DNA from 2 places in the Cyanobium sp. NS01 genome. Region 2 is predicted to be linked to the other one. Evidence: predicted binding sites of a transcription regulator. Region 2 holds the regulator's gene; the other holds the start of a gene.

Region 1 (7,425 bases), 970 kb from region 2:
GCCGATGGTTCGATCCTTTCCCAGGAGGTGGCCTTTGACCCTTCAGCCGAACTGGGTTCGGAGGCCAATCCCCCCCTGCGGAATGGTGATGTGATCGTGGTGTCCCGTAACAACTGGACCCGTTTCAATGACACTCTGTCGCAAGCGGTGGCGCCCCTCGGTCCCCTGTTGAATGCCGCCTCGCTTTACAACATTCTGACTCGCTGAGGCGTAGTGTTGAATGCTGGGATCGCTCAGATCCCCAGCCGCTGCCAGATCACATTCAGATTCCCCCGGTGCAGTTCCGTGGAGAAACAGTCCGCCAAAGCCTCTGCCTTCAGGAGCTCTGTGACCGCCGGGTCGCCTTCGAGGTTGTGTCGGAAGTTACCGGTTTCGCAATTCCAGGCTGCGTGGGCATGAGTCTGAACAATGTGGTAGGCCTCTTCGCGGCTGAGACCCGATTCCACTAAGGCAAGCAACACACGCTGACTGAACACAACGCCGCCATAGATGTTCATGTTGCGGGTCATGTTTTCGGGGTAGATCCCCAGACCCCCTACCACCTCAGTCATCTCCCTCAGCATGAACTGCAGGGTGGCTGAACAATCGGGCAACATCATGCGCTCTACCGAGCTGTGGCTGATGTCGCGTTCATGCCAGAGGGCGCAGTTTTCCAGGGCCGCCACGGTGTAGCTGCGCAGCACCCTGGCCAGACCGCTGATCCGTTCGCTGCGGATTGGATTGCGCTTGTGGGGCATGGCCGAGCTGCCCTTCTGGCCCTTGGCGAAGTTCTCTTCCACCTCCAGCACGTCAGTGCGCTGCAGATTGCGGATCTCGGTGGAGAAGCGCTCCAGTGCGGTTCCCACCAGGGCCAGGGTCTGAACGTATTCCGCATGGCGATCGCGGGCGATCACCTGGGTGCTGGCCGTGTCCGGCACCAGGCCCAACTGCCTGCAGGCGATGGCCTCCACCTCAGGGTCGGTGTTGGCGTAGGTGCCCATGGCGCCACTGATCTGACCCACGCTCACCACCTGCTCGAGCCGCTCGAGCCGCTCCTGGTTGCGCAGCGTCTCGGCCAGCCAGCCGGCCACCTTGAAGCCGAAGGTGATCGGTTCGCCGTGAATCGCATGGGAGCGGCCGATCATCACCGTGTCCTTGTGCTGTCGGGCCAGGTTGCGCAGCGCCTTGGCCAGCTGATCCAGTTCCTGGCGCAGCACCTGCACGGAGGCCTTCATCTGCAGCGCCAGGCCCGTGTCGAGCACGTCGGAGCTGGTCATGCCCACGTGGATGTAGCGCCCCGCATCGCCCACGTGTTCATTCAGATTGGTGAGGAAGGCGATCACGTCATGGCGTACCTCGGCCTCGATGCTGAGGATCCGCTCCACGCTGAAGCTGGCCTTGTCCCTGATCTGGGCCAGAGCCTCGGCGGGCACCCGACCCAGCTCGCTATTGGCGGCTGTGGCGGCGATTTCCACGTCAAGCCAGCTCTGGAACTTGGCCTGCTCGCTCCAGATGGCGCCCATCTCAGGCAGGGTGTAACGCTCGATCAAGGCCCAGCGGGTGGGAACGGCCCATCCAATGTATGGGTCGGTATGGATGGGGCCGTCCAGGACGCGGCTGTAAGGCCCACCGGGATCAGGCCAGGCCCCTGAGCTGACGGTGGGCCACCTCCCACTGCACCATCGCCCCCCAGCTCTGTTGGCGTACCCAGCAGCGCCCACCCCGGCACTGGATCAGCTGGAAGGGGGGGAGGTCGGGGGGCTGGTTGCGCAGCGTGACAAAGCTGCCAGGGCTCAGGGCCTCGATGAGCTGGGCCGACTGACGGTGGCGTTCCAGGTCGGCCACCTGGGCTGTGGGTGGAATGCTGGCTGCGCTGGACTGCATACTGCCGCTCAGGGGCTGGGGCCATCTTCAGGCGGCTGCGGGCGCCGCCGTGGACAATCCACGCAATCTGTTCGGTTTGCCTTGTGGTTTGATCAGGGAACGGCAACACCTGTCCGCTCCCGCAGTCGTGGCCTCGAAACAGCGCCTGGATCTGGAACTGGTGGCCCGCGGCTTGGTTGAGACACGCCAACAGGCCCAGGTGCTGATCCGCGCCGGCCGCGTGCGCAGCGGCGAGCGCATCCTCGACAAACCCGGCACTGAGGTGGCGCCTGCGTTGCCGCTGAACGTGCTGCAGCTGCCCCGTTACGTGTCCCGCGGTGGCGAGAAGCTGGAGCTGGCCCTGGCCAGCTTCCCGATCCGTGTGAGGGGTCGGGTGTGTCTTGATGGCGGCATCTCGACGGGCGGCTTCACCGACTGCCTGCTGCAGCACGGGGCTGCGCGGGTGTACGGCATTGATGTGGGTTACGGCCAGACGGCCTGGCGGCTGCGCTGTGACCCGCGGGTGGTGCTCAAGGAGCGCACGAACCTGCGCCATCTCACCCCTGAAGCGCTGTTCGGCGCGAGCGACCCCAGACCGGATCTGGCCGTCGCCGACGTGTCGTTCATCTCCCTGGCCCTGGTGCTGCCGGCTTTGCTGGCGCTGCTGAGAGGATCATCAGCCACTGCAGGGCGCGATCTGATCCTGCTGGTCAAACCCCAGTTCGAGGTGGGGAAGGGCCAGGTGGGCAAAGGCGGTGTGGTCCGCAGTCCGCAGGCCCATGTCGGGGCGATCACGTCGGTGCTGGCGGCTGCTGAACAGCTGGGCCTTCAGGCCTCAGGCCTTGTGGCCTCTCCGATCACAGGCCCTGCCGGCAACCACGAGTACCTGCTCTGGCTGCGTTCGGCGGCATTGGAAAGGGTTCCAGCGCTGGCGAACTGGGGTTTGCCGCAGGATCGGAAGGACAGGATTGCAGCGATCAAAGCGTGCGTTGACCTAGCCCTGGCCCCCCCCTGAGCCGGTGTCGTGGGAAGGGGGCAGGGCAGAGCGGTCAGAGCCCGACGGACTCAGATCGCGCCGCTGTCGCGATCACCGGTGCGGATGCGGATCACGCCGTCGATGGTGCCCACAAAAATCTTGCCATCGCCGATTTCGCCGGTGCGGGCAGCGTCCTGGATGGCATTGACCACGGTATCCACCTTGTCGTCATCTACCACAATTTCGAGCTTGAGCTTCTGGAGGAATTCCACCGTGAATTCGGAACCCCGATAGCGCTCCACCTGACCTTTCTGACGACCAAAGCCGCGAACCTCGCTGACGGTCATGCCCACGATGCCGGCATTGACCAGCGCAATCTTGACGTCTTCAAGCTTGAAGGGCCGAATGATGGCCTCGACTTTTTTCATGGATACCGGTGGGCTGGACGATCAGGGTCTCATGGCTCGCCGCTTTTGGCGGAGACGGGTCCATTAGGCCTGAGCCAAGGGGGTGTTGTCGTAGCCAATGTTACTTGGCCAGCGCCTCGACAGGATCCCCGCTTCTGGGCCGGAGCGGGCCCCAGGCCCACAGATGGTTTCAGCCATCATGGTCGTGACCCGCTCAGTGCCCTGCCGTGTCCACGCCATCTGCCACGCCCGAGGCGAGTGCCGGCTCCGCCCCGGGCCGCACCCAGACCCCCCTCTACGGCGAACGGGCCATCGCAGAATCCCGGTTGATCTGCTTTGACAATCCCCGGCCGGGGCGTCCTTACGACATCGCCATCACCCTGCCGGAATTCACCTGCCTTTGCCCCTTTTCGGGCTATCCCGATTTCGCGACTCTGCGCCTGCTCTACCAGCCAGGTCCCCGGGTGATGGAGCTCAAGGCGATCAAGCTCTACGTGAACAGTTACCGCAATCGCAGCATCTCCCATGAGGAGGTGGCCAACCGGATCCTGGACGACTTCGTGGTGGCCTGCGAGCCGACATGGATGCAGCTGGAAGCTGATTTCAATCCGCGCGGCAACGTCCACACGGTGGTCACGGTTCGCCACGGCATTCGTCAGGCCTGCTGAGGCGGGTTCAGCAACTCAGGCAGCTCCCGTGCGAAGGCCGTGAGATTGCGGTTGCAGAGGCCGGCCACGTGCAGCCTCCCGGCCTCGCTGATCGCCCAGAGCTGGCGCGTGGCCAGCAGGCTCAGGCCACCGCCGGCCAGGGCGATGGCAAACCCCGCGTACACCAGGGGCACTCCCGGATCACGCTTCAGCAGGATGCCGCTGGCCGGCAGCACCGAAGCCACCCGCACCGGCAGGCCGTTGACCTCCAGTGGGGAGGCGCCGATCCCCAGCTGCCCGAGCCTGGCGCCATCAGCCCCGAACACCTCCACCGGACCCTGCTCGCTGCTGAGGCTGAGCAGGACAGGATCGGAGCCATCGGGTCGGGTGGGCAGCACCAGGCCCCACACCTGCTCCCCCAGCTCAGGGAAGCTCTGCAGTGGAAGTTGCAGCAGCGGGCTGCGGCCCAGTTGAACAGTGATGGCGGCCAGCCCCCAGTCGGCCTGGTAGAGGGTGACGCCCTGGAAGCGCAGGGGGTGGTTGACGCTGATCTGGGAAGCCTTCAGCAGCGTGCCGGTCTCGCCGTCGCCTTCCAGCAGCCGCAGGTCGGAGCGGAACTGTTCCGGCCGCCCGGCGGGATCGCGCTCCACGGCGAAGCTGTCGAGGGCGAGGGTGAGGGTGCTGTGGCCGCGGCTGTCCACCAGCTCCAGGCTGCGCCCAGGTGCCAGGAATTGTTCAGCCCGCTGGCCCCCGAGGGCTCCCCAGGCGGCCCCCAGCATCAGCACCACCATGCCGGCATGCACCAGCAGGGGGCCCACCCGCCCCAGCACGCCCCGCCGGGCGGCGAGGCGATCGGGCTGGCGCTGCACCTGCCAGCCCTCGGCCCGCAGCCGATCCTCCAGGCGTTGCAGATCGGCGCTGGCGTCGTCGCAGGCCCGTGTTTCGGCCACGTTCAGCTTGCTGAGCTGACGCGGGCTGCGGTAGTCGACCCAGCGCAGCGAGGCCCGCAAGGCGGGCCACTGGCGCCTCCAGCTGCAGAGCAGAAGCGAGAGGGCCAGCCAGGCCAGCAGGGCCAGGAACCAGTGGCTGGAATACACATGGTCGAGTTCCAGGGCGAGCACCCTGTCGGCATTGAGTACCCCCAGCCAGGGCTGGGGGTCGTAGAGCTGGTGGTACAGGCCCTCCGGCTCCTTCTGCGGAATGGCCGTGCCGACACCGCTGGCGATGGCGATCACGATCAACAGACCGATGGCCAGACGGAGATCGGCAATCCAGCCAGCCAGGCGTTGCAGGGCACTCATGGGGTCAGGTCCAGTTGGCGACCAGCATCACCAGACCCGTGGCCAGCAGCACGGCGCCGCTCAGGGGCGGCACCCATTGGCCCAGGCGCCGCAGTCTGAGCAGACCCTGCAGGCTGGCGGCTACGGTGCCGGCCAGCAGCAGAGGCACCACCTGCCCGGCCCCGAAGCTGGTGAGCAGGAGCATGCCCACCAGGGGCTTGCCCACCTGGGCCATCCAGGCCAGCAGCACCGCCAGCACGGGCGTGGTGCAGGGCGTGGCGGCAAGGCCAAAGGCCAGGCCCGCGGCCAGGGGGGCCAGGGGTGCTGGAGCATGCTGGCGCCAGCGTTCGGGATCCGGGCCGGCAGGAAGCTGCAAAGGCAGCCAACCCAGCAGATTGAGGCCCATGGCCAGGGCGATCAGGGCCACGACGGTGGGAATCAGGCCGGGAATCTGGCCGTAGATCCTGCCGAGCAGCCCGCTGGCCAGGCCCAGCAGCACCAGGGCGGCAACGATCCCGGCAGCGAAGCTGGCACTGCGCAGCCAGGGCCGGCCTGCCTCGCTCTGGTCGCTGAACCCGGCCAGGTAGGCCAGGGTCACCGGCAGCAGGGAGAGGGAGCAGGGGCCGAGGCTGGTGAGAACCCCGCCGCCGAACACCACAAGCAGGGTGGCGGGCCCGGGATGCTGGAGCGAGTTCTGGAGCAGCAGCTCACTGTTGCGGGCCCAATCGGCCAGTGCTGCGCCAGCTTCGATCATGGGTTCAGCCTATCGGGCCGGCTGGGGGCGACGCCGGCGGGGTTCGGGGGCGAGGCCTCCTGATTCCAGCGAGCAGCGAATCAACAGGCCGCAGATCAGCAGGCTGGCGAGCAGGGAATTGCCCCCATAGCTGATCAGGGGCAGCGGCAGCCCCGTGGTGGGCATGGCCCCGCTGGCCACGGCAATGTTGAGAATCGACTGCCCCACCAGCAGGGTGGTGGCGCCCATGGCCACGAGTCGCTGCTGGTTGCTGCGGCAGCTGAGCGCCACCCGCACCCCCACAAAGCCGAACAGGAGCAGGAACAACAGCAATGCCACCGAGCCCACGTAGCCGAATTCCTCGGCATACACGGCAAAGATGAAGTCGGTGGTCTGGATCGGCAGGTACTGGAGCTTCTGGGTTGAGAGGCCGAATCCCTCTCCGAGCAGCCCACCGGAGCCGATGGCCAGCAGGCTCTGCACAAGCTGGTAGCCGTCGCCCTGAGCGTCCCGCCAGGGGTCCAGGAACGAGATCACCCGCAGGCGTTGGTAGTCGTTGATCAGAATGCTGACCGAGCCCAGCAGGCCCCCCGCGGTGGCGGCCCCCAGCAGCAGGGGCAGTCCCACCCCGGCAGCCAGGGCCATCAGCCAGAGCAGGAGTCCGGTGAGGGCGGCGGTGCTGAGGTTGGGCTGTTTGAGCACCAGCAGGATCAGGGTTCCGAACACGCCCAGCCACAGGAGCTTCTGGTCGAGGCTGATGCGGCGCCAGTGGGCGAACAGGGCGGCCCCCTGCAGCACCACGAAGGGCTTCACCAGCTCGGAAGGCTGGATCTGGATGGGGCCGAGCACCAACCAGCGACTGGCGCCATTCACGGTGCTGCCCACCACCAGGGTGGCGGCCACCAACAGGGTGCCGATCAACAGGGCGAGGGGAGCCAGATGCAGCCAGCGCCGCAGACTGGTGCGCACGGCCATCCAGAGCAGTCCCCAGCTGGCCACCGTCCAGATCAGTTGGCGCTTGAGATAGAAAGCGCCATCGCCCATCTCCCGCTCGGCCACCCACCAGCTGGCGGAGGCGAGCACCAGCAAGCCCATCAGGCTCCACAGGGCCACCAGGGCCAGCAGCAGCCTCGCTTCCGCAGGCCACTCGGCCCATGGCCAAGGCCGAAGGGGCCGCCCAGGTTGAACGGTGTGGGGTCGGCGGCCCGGCCGTCGTGGCCGTGCGGCTGTGGTCGCAGCAGTGGAGGTCACGGAGTGGGCAACGGTGCCTGGCAGGACCAGGAAGGACTCCTATTGAGACGTGTCTCACCCCTGCTTGTCGAGTCTTGAGGCCGCCCATGCAGCTGTCCTGTCATGGATCGCTGCGCGTTGGTGAGCATGAAAAAGCCCGGCACATGGCCGGGCTGGTGAGGTGCTGGGTGAATCGAGAAGACAGAATGAACCAGGATTCACTCAGTTGCCGACGTTCACTTGACGGCCGCCGGTAGCCAGTTCAACTTTGAGAATCTTGCCGCCCTGCTTCATGATTCGCTGCTGTTCA
Region 2 (7,425 bases):
GCGGCGGTGCTGCTGGGCACCAGCGCCCTCGATACGGCGGCCCTGCCGGCACCCGTAGATGCCCGGCGTCGCTTCTGGCTGGCCCTGAGCCAGTGGCAGCAGGGGCAGCGTCCTGAAGCCAGAGCAGGCTGGGCGGCCTTGCTGGCCCGCCATCCCGGCGGCTATTACGGCTGGCGAGCCTCCCTGCGCCTCGGCCGCGGCGACATCGACCTCGACCCCGCCACGGCGCCGCCCCTGCTCGCCCCCCCATGGCGGCCCCTGGGCAGCGGCCTGGAGGATCTCGACCAGCTCTGGCGCCTGGGCCAGTCGCTGGAGGCCTGGGAGCAATGGCGCGACGCGCGCGCCGAACAGAGCCTGGAGGGCCCTGAGCGCCTGCTGCTGGAGGGCCGCCTGCGCCGTGGCGTCGGTGATCACTGGACAGGGCTGAGCCAGCTGGAGCAGGCCAACCTGCAGCTGCGCGCCGACCAGTGCCCCACCGTGAAACAAGTGGCTGAAAGCCTGGCGGAGAGTGCCTTCAGCGCCGAACTCAACCAGGCGGGGCGCCAGATCGGCGTGGCGCCGACCCTGCTGGCGGCGGTGGCCCGGCAGGAGTCGCGCTTCAGCACGGCGGTGCGCTCACCGGCCGGGGCCGTGGGCCTGCTGCAGCTGCTGCCTGAGACTGCCGACGAGCTGACGTCTGGGCCCCTCGCCCCAGAGGCTCTGGAAGATCCGCAGCGCAACGCCGATCTCGGGGCGCTCTATCTGAGCCAGCTGATGGCCCGCTGGGAGGAGAATCCCCTGCTGGTGACGGCCAGCTACAACGCCGGCCCCAACGCCGTGGCGGACTGGCTGGGCCCCTGGCTGGACACCCTCCCGGAGCTGTGGGTGGAGGCGATCCCCTTCCCCGAAACCCGGATCTACGTGAAGAAGGTGCTGGGCAATCTCTGGGATGTCCAGAGCCAGAAGCTGCCCGTGTGTCCCTGAACGAGCCCTAGCCGGCCAGCCAGCGCCCCAGTGTCGCCCCGAGCAACACCAGGGCCCCCAGGGCCAGAGCGAGGTTCTGGGGAGGCGGCACGACACGCACGCGGGCCAGATCGAGGCGGGCCAGCAGCACGGCTGAGGCCAGGATCAACATGTTGGCCAGGGCGTTGAGATGCAGCAGGTAGAGGCCACCGGTGATGGCCAGCAGCAAGGTGACCACCAGGGTCATCACCCGGCTGGAGGCCATCAGGCTGGAGAGCTGGCGCAGCAGCAGATCCGGCATGGTGCACACCACCACCACCACCAGGGCGTGGAGGCAGTCGATCGACCAGAACAGGCTGGCGATGGCATCGGCATCGAGGGCACCGATCGGCGGCAGCGAGCCGGCGGCCAGTGGCCGGCTCCAGTGCAGCCCCTCATAGACCGCGATCGCCCCGAGCACCAACAGCATCGGCGCCCGGAACGGCAGCGCCAGCAGGCGCAGGACCGAGAGCAGCGCCGCAGAGAGCGAGGCGATCACAGCGGGTCCAGCACCAGGGCGATGGCCTCCAGCGGACAGCTGGGAATGCACTGCTCACAGACCAGGCAGCGGGGGGCATCGAAGTGGAGGGTCCAGGCCGGAGCGCTGAAGCCGAGCGCGCCGCTGGGGCAGACACTGGAGCAGATGCCGCAGTCGATGCAGCGATCGCGGTTCACGGCGATCTGCCCGGGCGCCCGGTTGAGGCCGAGCCCCTGGCTCTCCAGCCACACCTCGGCCGCCTCGAGTTCGTCGATGTCACCGGAGAGCTCCACCACCATGGTGCCGCTCTGGTTGGGAGCGATCTGGGCGCGGAGGATCTTGGCCGCCACGTCGAAATCCACCGCCAGCCGGTAGGTGATCGGCTGGTGCACAGCCTCGCGGGGGAAATGGAGGGTGAGTCGCCGCTTCACGGAACCGGTGGCGGGGCAGGGCTGGCAGAGTGCACGGCAGGCGGCGCACATCTGCCCAACCCTATCCACGATGAGCAGCTCCTCACCAGCCCAGGGCCTCGGCCAGCGCGAACGCCTGGTGCTCGTGCTGGTTGGCGTGGTGCTGGCGGCGGCGGTGTTCTGGCTGCGGGGCGGCCTGAAACCCCAGGCGCCGCTGGATGCCCTGGCCCGCCGCTCCCCCGAGCTCTCCGTGGCCCTGGCCAACGGGCGCCCCACCCTGGTGGAGTTCTACGCCGACTGGTGTGAGGCCTGCCGCGCCATGGCCCCGGCGATGGACGGCCTGGAGCGGCACTACCGCGGCGAGCTCGATCTGGTGCTCCTGAATGTGGACAACCCCCGCTGGCAGCCGGAGCTGGAGCGCTACGCGGTGAACGGCATCCCCCAGCTGGAGCTGTTCAATGGGGCCGGCCAACCGGTGGGCCGTTCGATCGGGGCCCGCAGCGCCGAGGAACTTGAGGCCCTCGCCCAGGCCCTCACCCAGGGGACGAACCTGCCGGTCCTGGCCGGGGTGGGAGCCGTGAGCCCGTTGACGGCAGCCGAGGCCCAGCAGGCCGCCGGCGATGCAACGCCTGGCACGATGGCAGGCCCGCGCAGCCACGGCTGAGGTCTGCCATGCCTGCCCCCTCCCCCACCCCATCCGGCATGGACCCGCGCTTTCGCGTCGAGCTGCTGGCCGCCACCCCCAGCCCCCAGCTGTGTGTGTATGCCGCCATGCACCAGGACTACAGCGAGGGCTTCGTGGCGGCCGAGCGCGCCGCCTGGCCCGATGAGGCGACAGCGGGCGAGATCTGCGTCAAGCGCCTGCTGGCCGGCGAGCGGGGGCACTACGGGCCGCTGGAGCACGCCCAGATCGTGCTCAACGTGGGCTGGTTTCCCCACTCGGTGATGCAGCAGGCCCGCACCCACCGGGTGGGCGTGAGTTTTGATGTGCAGTCGATGCGCTACACGGGCGATCGCATCACCAAGGCCGCCAGCGGCGAGCTCGACCTGGAAGAGGTGTTCTACCTGCGCCCGCTCGGCAACTACAGCGACCGTCAGGGCAAAAAATATGCCTACAGCACCGAACAGCGGGCCATCGACCTGGACCTCTGCCGCCGGGCTGCCGAGCGCTACGCCGAGCTGCTGGCGGCCGGCTTTGCCGAGGAGCATGCCCGCGGCATCCTGCCCTTCGACTACCGCCAGCACTTCGTGGTGAGTTTCACCCTGCGGGCGCTGCTGCACTTCCTTGATCTGCGGGCCAAACGCGATGCCCAGCAGGAGATCCGCTCCCTCTGCGATCTGATCTGGCCTCACCTGCAGCTGTGGGCCCCTCAGGTTGCCGAATGGTACGAGCTCAGCCGCCTGCACAAGGCCAGACTGGCCCCCTGAATGAGGTCCCAAGAGGGGTTCACACCCTGGCCAGGGTCACGCGTTCAGGTTGGTGTTGATACTTTCCTGCCCGGTCGCCGTAGGTTGTCTCACAGGGATCACCCTCAAAAAAGAGCAGCTGACAGATGCCTTCATCGGCATAGATGCGGCAGTCAGCCCCTGAGGAATTGCTGAACTCCAGGGTGAGGTGGCCCTCCCAGCTGGCCTCGGCGGGAGTGGTGTTGACGATGATGCCCAGGCGGGCGTAGGTGCTCTTGCCCAGGCAGATCACCGTGATGTTGGGCGGCACCCTGAGGTGCTCAAGAGCCACCCCGAGGCCATAGGAATGGGCGGGCAGGATGAAATACCGCCCATCCGCATCTTCGTGCAGGGATGCGGGCTCCAGGTTGGCAGGATTGAAGCGCTTGGGGTTCATCACCGTTCCGGGCACATGGCGGAAGATGAGGAATTCCTGGGGCGAGAGGCGCAGGTCGTAGCCGTAGGAGGAGCAGCCGAAGCTGAGCACCGGACTGCTGGCCTGAGCGGGGTCGAGGTGGCGGACCAGCGTGCCCTGGAAGGGCTCCAGCATGCCGCCGGACGCTTGCTGCTTGATCCAACGGTCGTTCTTGAGCATCGGAGGCCGGCCTAACAGCCGCGGCGGAGCTGGGTGACCTGGTCAGCCAGGGCCATCAGCTCAGGTGCCATGGAGGGTCCGGTCAGAATGACATCCAGGTGGGGGGGCCGCAGCTCCAGGGTGGTGAGCACCTCCTGGAGGGGCAGGTAGCCCAGCTCCACGGCGAGGCCGAGTTCATCGAGCACCATCAGGTCGACGCTGCCGTGGAGCAGCTGCTGGCGACTGAAGGCCCAGACCTCCTGCACTGCCTCCAGGATCTCGCCGCCATGGGTTGGAGCCGGTTCGGCCAGGCAGGTGGCCACGGCCGGCCGCAGCCACTGGAGGCGGCCGCAGAGCCAGGGGCTGGCGGCAAGCCCCTGCTCCACCCCACCCTTGAGCAGCTGACTCACCAGCACCCGGCTGCCGAGGCCAGCGCTGCGCAGGGCCAGGCTGAGCACCGCCGCCACACTGCCCCGGAACGGGGCGGTGTGGACCTGGAGCATGCCCTCCGGCTGGGCCAGCCGGCGCAGCGGACGCACGGTCGCCGGAAGGGCCGCCGCAGGCAGAGCCACAGGGGCCACGGGCCGATGGGCCGTGTGCACAGCGGCCTCGGCAGGCGCGGAACCCACCACCTCGAGCCGGACTCCGGAACCGGGGCTGCTCGAGAGACTGGCGGCCATGGACCCTGCAGCGACGCAGGACTGAATGTAGCGGTCGCGTGGCGTAGCGCTGGGCACAACCACCACCTGTGGTGGGTCCACCCACACGCACGCCGGTGCGCCCGGACTCACCGGCCCCCAAAAGGTGCCTGTTGCTACATGGGGGCCCCCATCGCATCTATAGGGTCCGCCCATATGCCTGACCCAGCCATGGTTGGCGCCACACGCGGGTTCAGCCGTACGGCCAACACACCCAGCAGCGGTGCACCAGGGGTGGTGGGCGGCATGGGGGCCGCCGGCCAGGGCAACCAGACCCTGCTGGAGGTGATCCGGGCCCTGGGAGGCAGCAGCGTCGAGGCGATCGAGCGCAGCAAGACGATCTTCTTCCCGGGGGATCCGGCCGAGCGGGTCTACCTGCTGCGGCGCGGAGCCGTTCGCCTCTCGCGGGTGTACGAATCCGGAGAGGAGATCACCGTGGCGCTGCTGCGGGAAAACAGCCTGTTCGGGGTGCTCTCCCTGCTCACTGGCCAGCGCTCAGACCGCTTCTACCACGCGATCGCCTTCACCCGCGTGGAGCTTCTGAGCGCACCGGCCACCTCTGTGCGCAAGGCGATCGAACAGGACGCCAGCGTGGGCCTGCTGCTGCTGCAGGGGCTCTCCTCACGGATCCTGCAGACCGAAACCATGATCGAGACCCTCACGCACCGCGACATGAGTTCGCGGCTCGTGAGCTTTCTGCTGGTGCTCTGCCGCGACTTCGGCGTGCCGGGTTCGGAGGGCATCACCATCGACCTGCGTCTCTCCCACCAGGCCATCGCCGAGGCCATTGGCTCCACCCGGGTGACGATCACCCGCCTGCTGGGAGACCTGCGCAACGAAGGGCTGGTTCAGATCGACCGCAAGAAGATCACCGTGTTCGATCCGATCGCCCTGGCCAAGCGCTTCAGCTGACATCGGCCTGAAGCCCAGCGGCCAAGGCGGGATACTGGCTCCATACGAGGACACCTGTGTCGGGCTGGCTGCTGATCCTGGCGCTGCTGGTTCTCGGCGGCGTGCTCTCCACCCTGGGCGACCGCCTGGGCAGCCGGGTCGGCAAGGCCAGGCTGAGTCTGTTCAAGCTGCGGCCGCGGCGCACCGCCGTGCTGATCACGGTGCTGACAGGCAGCCTGATCAGTGCCATGTCCCTCGGGCTGATGCTGCTGGTGAGTGAGCGCCTGCGCACGGGACTGTTCGAGCTCGACCAGCTGGAGGAGCGGCTCAGTGGCACCCGCAGCCAGCTCGAGGCCAGTCGCCAGCGCCTCAGCACCAGCCAGGCGGAGGTGGCCCGGGCTCAGGCCGGCCAGCGCAAGGTGCAGCAGGAGCTGGCCCAGGCCGAGCGGCGCAGCGCCGCCCTGCGCAAGGAGTTGGCCCCCCTGCAGGCCCAGCGGGCCAGGCTGGAGCGCGACAAGGTGGCGCTCGAACAACAGAACCGGAGCCTGGAGGGTCAACGCGCTCGCCTCAGCGAGGTGGTGCGGGGCAGGGACGCTGAAATCCAGCGCACCGAGGCTGAACTGGCCGCAGTGCGGGAACGGATCGCAGCAGGGGCCCAGGAGCTGCGTGAGCTCGAAAACAACCTGATCGCCCTGCGGCGCGGCGACGTGGTGATCACCACCGGCCAGTCCCTGGCCAGCGCCAAGGTGAAGCTGGAGAACCCCGGCCAGGCCCAGGAGGTGATCACGGCGTTGCTGCAGCAGGCCAACCTCAACGCCTTCCGGCGCGTGCTGCCGGGGGAGGCGGTCGATCGGCAGATCCTGCTGGTGCCCAGCAACGACATCAGCCGTCTGGAGGGGCTGCTGGCTCGACCCGGCACCTGGGTGGTGAGCATCCTCTCGGCCGCCAACGTGCTGCGCGGCGAGAGACAGGTGCTGGCCTTCCCCGACCTGCGTCCGAATCGGCGGGTGGTGGCCGCCGGTGAGGTGATGGCCCGCACCACGATCGAGGCCGGCCTGCGCAGCCCCGATCAGCTGGCCCGCCGGCTCAACCTGCTGCTGGCGGCTGCCTATGCCCAGGCCCAGCGCCAGGGCACGATGGAGGATGGGCTGCAGTTCGATGCCGCCAGCTTCAACCAGCTCACCCAACGGCTGGCAGAGCGCCCAAGCGACGCGGTGGTGCAACTCGAGGCGGTGGCGCTGCGCGACGCCGACACCCCCGACCCGATCTCCGTGGAACTGAGGATTTCGGGCAACAGAGGGGCCGGCCGCCCGTGAGGGGGGCGTCGCTGCTGGCGGGGCTCGATCCCGGGCGCAGCAAGTGCGGGCTGGTGCTGGCCGATTCCAGGGCGTCGGTGCTGGTGCAGGCCGCGATTCTGGCGCCGGCGGAGGCGTTGGCCCTGCTGCGGCACTGGCAATCCCAGCGAGGCCTCACCCAGGTGGTGCTCGGCAACGGCACCGGCAGTGGCCCCTGGCCCGCCCAGTTGCAGGGCTGCGGGCTCGATCCCCATCCCGTGGATGAGCGGGGCACCACCCTGGCGGCCCGCAGCCGCTTCTGGGAACTGGAGGGGGCCGGCAGCTGGCGCCGGCTGCTGCCTCCGGGACTGCGCCTGCCCCCCCGGGATCTGGACGACGTGGTGGCCCAGTTGCTGCTGGAGCGCTGGCTCGGGCGCCCCCTCAGCCGGGATGACGTGCCGCTGCTGCGCCACTGGCCCGCCTAGAAGCGGGCGCGCACGGTGAAGGCGTAATCGCCGCCGGGTTCGAGCTGGTAGTCGGCCTTGAGCAGGAAGCGCAGCAGGGCGTCCTGAATCAGCGCCCGGCCCAGGGAGGGCTCCACCTGCAGTTCACCCCGGTCGAAGGCCCAGCTGAAGGTCCAGTGGAAGCCACCGGCGCTCACCTCCCCCTCCAG

What was found. Region 2 encodes NtcA, which controls nitrogen genes in cyanobacteria. Its sites were predicted from a motif close to GTANCNNNNGNTAC; they were not measured.
Region 1: a site for NtcA is predicted at 3,337-3,350, ahead of CyaNS01_RS03170 (P-II family nitrogen regulator). Genes of this name have one in related genera too.

What each region holds. Positions count from the first base shown of each region.
Region 1 is NZ_CP047940.1:634,080-641,504, forward strand. It holds gene CyaNS01_RS03150 (polysaccharide biosynthesis/export family protein) at 1-207, shown strand, start outside; gene purB (adenylosuccinate lyase) at 234-1,529, opposite strand; gene CyaNS01_RS03160 (hypothetical protein) at 1,615-1,863, opposite strand; gene CyaNS01_RS03165 (TlyA family RNA methyltransferase) at 1,991-2,857, shown strand; gene CyaNS01_RS03170 (P-II family nitrogen regulator) at 2,908-3,246, opposite strand; gene queF (preQ(1) synthase) at 3,453-3,893, shown strand; gene CyaNS01_RS03180 (cytochrome c biogenesis protein ResB) at 3,881-5,173, opposite strand; gene CyaNS01_RS03185 (cytochrome c biogenesis CcdA family protein) at 5,178-5,906, opposite strand; gene CyaNS01_RS03190 (FtsW/RodA/SpoVE family cell cycle protein) at 5,916-7,013, opposite strand; gene CyaNS01_RS03195 (phycobilisome linker polypeptide) at 7,338-7,425, opposite strand, start outside.
Region 2 is NZ_CP047940.1:2,408,188-2,415,612, forward strand. It holds gene CyaNS01_RS12660 (lytic transglycosylase domain-containing protein) at 1-963, shown strand, start outside; gene CyaNS01_RS12665 (hypothetical protein) at 971-1,411, opposite strand; gene CyaNS01_RS12670 (NIL domain-containing protein) at 1,477-1,890, opposite strand; gene CyaNS01_RS12675 (thioredoxin domain-containing protein) at 1,961-2,533, shown strand; gene thyX (FAD-dependent thymidylate synthase) at 2,572-3,297, shown strand; gene dcd (dCTP deaminase) at 3,317-3,910, opposite strand; gene CyaNS01_RS12690 (cob(I)yrinic acid a,c-diamide adenosyltransferase) at 3,922-4,569, opposite strand; gene ntcA (global nitrogen regulator NtcA) at 4,834-5,499, shown strand; gene CyaNS01_RS12700 (DUF3084 domain-containing protein) at 5,556-6,794, shown strand; gene CyaNS01_RS12705 (resolvase) at 6,791-7,237, shown strand; gene CyaNS01_RS12710 (DUF3146 family protein) at 7,234-7,425, opposite strand, start outside.